2 regions of the Paenibacillus sp. IHB B 3415 genome follow, and region 2 is predicted to be linked to the other one. Evidence: riboswitches for the same ligand, from Rfam matches in the RefSeq annotation. Region 2 holds a riboswitch; the other holds the start of a gene.

Region 1 (3,904 bases), on a different contig from region 2:
TCACGGTTAATCTCCTGGAGGCTGGCCAGCGGAACCGCTGTGGGGCGGTGCACCGGTGTTCCCGTATCCAGGACGACCGAAGTCTTGGACTCGGCGTTCTTCTGTTTCCCTTCCTTCATCTGCTCGAAGGCCTGCTGCAGCACATTCTCGGCCTCGGCAATCATGCTCTTCACCTCATCGGCGGTAACGACCTTCTCGCGCTGCAGGCGTTCCGCATAAACACGGTAGACGGTAGGGTGGTTGCGGACCTTGCCATAAACCACCGGCTGGGTGGTTTCCGGATCATCCATCTCATTATGGCCGTGTCGGCGGTACCCGATCAGATCAATCAGGAAATCCTTCTTGAACAAATGGCGGTAAGCGCTGGCCATACGGACGGCAGCAATACAGGCTTCGGGGTCATCGGCATTGACATGCACTACCGGGATCTCATAGCCCTTCGCCAGATCACTGGCATAATGCGTGGAGCGGGAATCTTCACTTTCGGTGGTGAAGCCGATCCGGTTATTGACGATAATATGCACGGTGCCGCCATTCTGATAACCTTGCAATTTGCCGATATTAAGTGTTTCCGCAACAATGCCTTCACCAGGGAAGGCGGCATCGCCATGCATAAGCACGGCCATGGCTTTGTCCGTATTCAGCTTAGGCAGGCCTGGGGTGCCCCGTTCCTCCTGGGCTGCACGCGTGAAGCCTTCAACGACCGGATTCACGAACTCGAGATGGCTCGGGTTGTTCGCAAGCGTGATGCGTGTACGCACGGTTTCGCCTTCGCGGACGGCGCGGTCGGCGCCTAGATGGTATTTCACATCACCGCTCCAGCCATAGGTGACACCCATGGAGCCTTCGGACGGGAAGAGCTCCTTGTTCGGCGAATGATGGAATTCCGAGAAAATAATATCATAAGGTTTGCCCAGAATGTGGGCAAGCACATTAAGTCTTCCGCGGTGGGCCATACCCATCAGGATATGCTCTGCGCCGTCATGTGCGGCAGCGCGGACAATTTCATCCAGCATAGGCACGAGGGCATCATTGCCCTCCAGGCTGAAGCGCTTCTGGCCGACGAAGGTCTTATGCAGGAAGGTCTCGAACTGCTCTACCTGAATCAGGCGTTTCAGCAGCTCTTTGCGTTCCGCATGGTTCAGTGGAGCAGGCGACGTTGTGGATTCCGCCTGGCTGTTGAGCCAGCGCAGCTCACGCTCGTCATGCACATGCCCGAATTCATAGGCAATGGTCTGTGTGTAGGCCTGGCGCATTCTGTGAACGGCATCCATAGCGGTATGCACGCCCTCAGGGGCATTCTCCCAGATCAGTGAAGCCGGCAGGGCATTCAGATCTTCGCGCGTCAGCTCATAGGTCTCGATCTCCAGCCATTTCGCCATCGGGTTGGTGCTCCGCTCCAGCGGATCGATATCGGCAGCCATATGGCCGTATATTCGGATGTTAGCCATTAGCTTGGAAGCTTTAACGGCTTTCTTGAGCCACTCTGTATCTCCTGAGATGGCGGGGGGAGGCGTCTTGACGGCATCCGGAGCCAGGGGAGGCGGGCCGGATACTGTGAAGAGGTCGCGGTAATGATGCTCTACGGAAGTGGGGTCCTTGACAAACTGCTCGTATTTCTCCTGAATGTAGCCCAGATTGGGACCGTAATACTTGCTCCAGACAGATTCGTTATAGGGCTCTTTGACGGCCATGAGTAGGTCCTCCTAACGGATAAACTCCACATGCGGTATATTAGGAACACCGCTTAGCGGAGCTGCGATGTTTGCGGTTTCATTCTCATCTTATTGTGCTACTTTCCGGCAGGGTAATCAATTCATACTTTCGTGCAATCCGTTCGCAAAACGGTATGATTCAGCAGGGGATTCATACGGAACAATCATAAATTTTCCGGGTGAAGCCGGAGAAATAAAATATCGTTAAAAATAATAAAAAATTAAGGGGTTTAGGTGGTTGTAAATCATAGAAATGGGTAATTACATCTATATTGTATTACGGGATTAATATCTATTTAGTATATTTGAACTAATTTGGACCGATTGAAGATGAATTGGAATTATTTATACAAGCTATTGGCAATTTTAGCTAAGGGTCCTCACGATTTAACATAAAAAAATTCCAGAAAACGACACACTTTTCATGTAAGATCTTGTATAATGTTATTGCGGAGAACGGTTTCATCGATTCTTTCCAGATCCTTTCATGTAAAGGGTCCAGTAAAGGGTAAACCTGCCGAAAGACAGGGGCACAAAGTCTCGGATCTAAAGTAGAAATACTATGATGGCCGGACTGCCTGGGGACGCGAAAATTCTAGGAGGAGATTTCTTGGATAAGTCCAACCAGGGGAATGACGAACTGCAGGCAGTTGATCTGGATTTAGAATGGGTGCATTTGCTAATGTCTGCTAAGCAGGCTGGCATCCAGGCAGACGAGATTCGGCGTTTTTTTACTGAAAAAGCACTCCAGGCGATGTAGGGCATTCAGCATTGTACGGATACATACAGAACAGGGCACAGCGGTGTACACGCTGTGCCTTGTTCTGTTAACCGGGAAGGGGGCAGGCAACATTGTTCCTCCCTGCGGTTCATCCTGTTTAGTTATCCTTTTGCTCCAGCCGCCATTTCTGATAATCGAGAAATTCCTTGAATTCACGTTTGCTTATACCAGAGGCCATCGCATCCTGTACCAGCCTGAACCATTCTCCATCGAGAGCCGGTTCTGCAGTCTCTGCAATTCCGCCATACAGTAATACGTGAATCGATACTTGAAGTGCATCGGCAATTTTTTCGATAAATTGAATGGAGGGGTTGGATTGGATATTCCGTTCGACATTACTTAAGTATGATTTCGCCACGTCAGCCTTATCCGCAAGCTCGGATAAAGAATAACCCTTCTCCAGACGGAGCCTATGGATGCGGCTTCCCATGTTATCTGACACGATTACAACGCCCTCCGTACTTTTTGTTATCAGTATAACAAAAATTCGCAAAACGGACAAAAACCCTTGTTCCTGCCAGAAGCTGGCGGGGAGAGACAAAACGGCATATCCAGCCCGGATGAGGGAGGATATGCCGTTTTGTGTATATAGTTTAATGGCCTTATTTGGCTTCTCCCAAACCTTGCGTAGCATTGAATGTCCAGTTCAGCGCCAAGCCGTCACCCTGGAAGATATTCTGATCCTGGGTATTGTCAACGAATTCGAAAGCAATCTTGAAGGTTTTGGTTTGGGTAGCGGCGATGCCTCCCGGCAGTACACCCGCCGTTACGAGATCATAGCTGGAAGTGTTCTTCAGGTCCTTCAGGGAGATCTCGGACAGCACATGGCCGGCAAGCGGACCGCTGGTGTAAGAGCTGTCGAGAAGTTTGATTTTGAAGTGATCTCCAAGATCCTGGCCGGCATTATCGCCCTTCGCATCAGTTATAGTGTAGCTGGTGGCCAGCGTTAGGAGTTTGATATCCAGGGTGCCGTCATTGGACAAGGTGAAGGTGCGTACGGTGTAATCACCCGGTTTCAGATTGGTCAGGGCAACAGGTGTATTAAAGGAAGAGCCGAGCTTCAGCGTGCCTGCCGCAAAGGTTGCCGTGCTGGTTGCTGTGGAGCTGAAGTAAGCGAAGGTGCCCCCTCCGATTAAAGACAATCCCAGTGCTGCCGATGCTACGCCAAGACCCAAAGTTTTCTTGATACCCATAATTAATTTCCTCCTCGAGTATATTATGTTTTTTTAAGATTGGTGATCAGGAATCGTGTACAGACAGATTATTTGAGGGCGCCTTTTTCCTGATTGGCTTCGAAATTCAGGGTCAGGGCCAGCGTATCGCCTTGATAGTAGTTTTGCGGCTGGAAGGTTTCCTTGAAGGCAAACTGTACGCTCAGTTTATCTGAAGTGCCTGCTTTGATGCCCCC
Region 2 (3,904 bases):
CCGAAGGCATGCGGAAGAATATCCAGGCTACACAAAAAGTAGCAGATACGATCGAAGCGCTCTCACAGAATGCCCGCGGAATTACCATGATTACCAAGACCATCACGGAAATTGCCGAACAGACCAATCTTTTGTCGCTTAACGCCTCGATTGAAGCTGCACGCGCAGGCGAGCACGGACGCGGTTTCGCAGTTGTAGCCCAGGAGGTGCGCAAGCTTGCCGAAGAATCAACCGCCTCCACCAAGGAAGTATTCGGGCTGGTCCGCAGCATCGAGGCCGATATCAAGCAGGCTATCGATAACATCGCTATTAATGAAGAGGTTGTTCAGGTGCAGAACGAGATGATTACGGAAACCGCACATATTTTCGCGCAGATCGTACATAGTGTCCAATACATAACCGAGCAGATCTCCTCCTTCTCCGCAGAGAGTGATCTGATGCTGGAGAGTGCGCTCAAGATCTCCGGGGCGATCGAGAATATCTCGGCTATTACCCAGGAGACGGCAGCAGGTACCGAGGAGGTATCCGCAGCGATGAACGAACAAATTCATGCCCTGCAGTCCGTAGCGGAAGAGACCGAGAAAATGACACAATCTGTCTTCCAGCTGCAAAAAACAATCCATATTTTCAAATTCTAGCAGCAGCCCAAAGAGACCTTTTCCGCAGAGCAGTCTGCGGGAATGGTCTCTTTTTGGCATGAAAAAAGAAGATTGTAATGTAATATTCACAAAGTGTTAAAATAGTGCATAACCCTAAAAAAACGCCTTTGCACTTCTTTACTGCTAATTCTTTATTACTAATAAACTAACATTATTTTAAATTTCAATTACCCATTTCTTAAGACCTATTCCCGGGTTCTCCCAGCCTATAATTCTAATACATATGAATGGTTTCATGAGGTTCCTCTAATGTTATGAGGCTTATGGCTTATGCTGATTAAATTCTGCTCTTTTTCTGCATTTGCATTATAAGACTTTGGTCTTCCAGACGCATCCATTTTCAAAAGTTTGAATATCTAATATTTCATCTCCTATTACATCTGAATATTCGCCAAATTTCGCGTTTTGCTGCAAAGGGCTTATTGACAAAAGGCGAGCGAGGAATATATTGTAAAGGAAAATTATCCTTCGCTGTATTGATAACAACATATGAGGCAAAATTCACCGAAAGGGAATGACGCAAAGCCATGGATCTACAGTCTCACTTATCCGGTGAGATCATGACAGCCAGGTTGCTGAAAAACTATGAACGTCCGGGAATCCGCGTTCAGTAATAGTGATTCGTGCAACAGGCCTGTGCTCCTATTTCGAGTACAGGTTTTCTATTGCTAGCATACAATCAAAAAACAACTTGTGGGGTGGATGTTCTGAAGACAGTTGCAGATTATATGGCGGAAGCATTACGCGATCTTGGGGTAACACATTCTTTTGGTATTATTGGCAAGTCCATTTGTCCTATAGCTCTCAAACTTGTTGACTGTGGCATTGAGTTTATTCCCGGCCGGCATGAGTCCAGCTCCGGCTTCGCAGCAGGCGGCTATGCACTGAAAACAGGCAGTCTCGGGGTAGCCTTCGGCACCTCCGGTCCAGGCGGAACGAACCTGCTAACCGCAGCAGCACACGCCAAAGCCAACAATCTCCCGGTGCTCTTCATTACCGGTCATCAATCCATTAAAGAGCTGGGGATTCCCCAGTGTCAGGATTCCACATCCTATCTCGCCGATTTGGCGGACATGTTCAGACCGGCCACTCTTTTCAGCAAGCTAGTTGAACGCGGCGACCATTTCGGTACGATTTTCAATCATGCCCTGTCTATCGCCCTTGGTGACAAGAAAGGACCTGTTCATTTATGTATTCCGTTTGATGTTCAGACCGAGCGCCTTGAAGAATGCCGGATTGTCCTTCCGCAGCGGGAAAGGCTCGTCAGCTACGCCAACTACGAACGGGTCATTTCAGCGATCAATGCTTCCAGCAGACCTCTGATCATTGCGGGTAAAGGGGTTAACCGCTCCGGTGCGCACAAGGAACTGGTTCAATTGGCCGAGACCTTCAACATACCTGTAGTAACCTCTCCCGGTGGTAAAGGAGCCATTGCTGCGGATCACCCGCTCTATCACGGTCCTGTGGGCGTTGGCGGATGTACGCACGGGGATGAGATGTTGAACAACAGTGATCTGTTTATCGTGCTTGGTTCGCGTCTGAGCGATATGACCATATGCAATCTTAAGAGGGAGAATCATCCGGAACAGCTGATCCAGTTTGATGTGGATCCAACCTTTGTCGGTAAAATATTGACTTCCCGTACCCTTTCCGTCGGCGGCGATTTGCGTGACAACTTGGAGCTGTATCTCAGCAAGATTGATCCGTCCACCATAACCAGACGTGAAATAGAGATCTCCAATCACTATACTGAAGAACTGCCTGTGCTGTCCAAGCTCTCGCTGGCTTCGGTAATGAGCACGATGAGCGATTTGATTCCATACAACAGCAGCGTGTTTGTTGATGACGGCAGCCACGGCTTCAATGCGGTCAAATGGTTCAACGTGAAGAAACCGGGGAGCTTTGTATTTGATGCCTACTTCGCCTGCATGGGGAATTCAATCGGCATGGCCATCGGTGCCAAGGCTGCTTCGCCGGAAGAGACGGTCTTCTGCATTACCGGTGACGGCTGTTTCATGATGCTCGGAACTGAAATTAACACAGCGGTTTGCAAGAATATCCCGGTTATTTTCATTGTTGTGAACAATATGCAGCTGGATATGGCACTTAAGGGTATGGAAAAAACAACCGGCCGTATCGATGGAACGCTTTTCGAAGTCCCTCTGGATGCAGTGAAGTTTGCTGAGTCCCTGGGAGCCACCGGCTTCCGCGCGGAGACGCAAGAGGAGTTTGCGTCTGCAATCAGCCAAGCAGTTGAACTTAACCGCGTAGCCGTTATTGAGCTGTTGACCGACCGTGACGAAGTGCCTCCTACGGCCCACCGTACACTGGATCTCAACTAGGCTGTATCTTACAGATTCTCTAACTTACTATCAGGAGGCAAACAAGTGAATATGAACGTAGACAGCGGACTGGATCATTTCACCAATCTTTCCGGGGACTATGGGGCCAAAGCCCTAGCTCCTATTAAAGAGCATTTTCCCGAATTAGCCGAGTATATCATGGGCAATGCATACGGTGATATTTTTCAGCGGACCACCATCGGTTCTGACTGGAAAGAAATTGCTGTCATCTCTTCTTTGATCACCATGGGACAATTTGAGCAGTTGGGTGTTCACTATGTAATGGCGCTCCGCGTGGGGATGACCGTAGATCAAATCAAAGGTATCCTGCTACACCTGACACCTTGTATCGGCGCACCCAGAGTAATCTCGGCGTTCAATGTTCTGCTGGAGACGCTGGAAGAAATTCGTTAATTAATAGCATAATATTACATCATTCGACTTTTGTATTGCGTATTTAAGAAAGTTCTGGTTATAATGAAGGCAAAATATCCCAAAACCAAGTTTACTTTGTCGAATTTAGTCGTAGGAACGTAGTTTTTCGGGATATTAACATGATGAATCATCAGGTCACTCTGAATAATCATGCAATTAAAATTATGGGAGAGATGAACATGGGACAATTTATTTTGAAGACGGACACTGCGAAGAAAGTAATTAACATCGATCTGGAAGGAACCTTCTCGAACGAGGACGGTCTTAAATCGATACAAGCCTATCAGCAGACCATCAATCCGATCAACCCGTCCGAATATGCACTGGATATCGATTGCCGCAAGCTTAATGTAACCGCTCCTGATGTTGTGCCGTTGCTCGAAGGCTGCTTCATCATGTTCAAGGCAGACGGTTTCCAAAAAGTGAGCCTTACCCTTGAGAATAACCCTATTCTCAAAATGCAGCTGG

Evidence for each region. A riboswitch is a leader RNA that binds a small molecule or an ion and turns the genes downstream of it on or off. The one in region 2 is predicted to bind cyclic di-GMP.
Region 1: another riboswitch for cyclic di-GMP. It lies ahead of QW71_RS38995 (anti-repressor SinI family protein); the one in region 2 lies ahead of QW71_RS18575 (thiamine pyrophosphate-binding protein).

Annotation. Positions count from the first base shown of each region.
Region 1 is NZ_JUEI01000027.1:71,072-74,975, forward strand. It holds gene QW71_RS14815 (2-oxoglutarate dehydrogenase E1 component) at 1-1,694, opposite strand, end outside; cyclic di-GMP riboswitch class I at 2,213-2,297, shown strand; gene QW71_RS38995 (anti-repressor SinI family protein) at 2,326-2,475, shown strand; gene QW71_RS14820 (helix-turn-helix domain-containing protein) at 2,594-2,926, opposite strand; gene QW71_RS14825 (TasA family protein) at 3,099-3,689, opposite strand; gene QW71_RS14830 (TasA family protein) at 3,758-3,904, opposite strand, start outside.
Region 2 is NZ_JUEI01000041.1:55,298-59,201, reverse strand. It holds gene QW71_RS18580 (methyl-accepting chemotaxis protein) at 1-638, shown strand, start outside; cyclic di-GMP riboswitch class I at 1,143-1,239, shown strand; gene QW71_RS18575 (thiamine pyrophosphate-binding protein) at 1,388-3,001, shown strand; gene QW71_RS18570 (carboxymuconolactone decarboxylase family protein) at 3,053-3,415, shown strand; gene QW71_RS18565 (hypothetical protein) at 3,616-3,904, shown strand, end outside.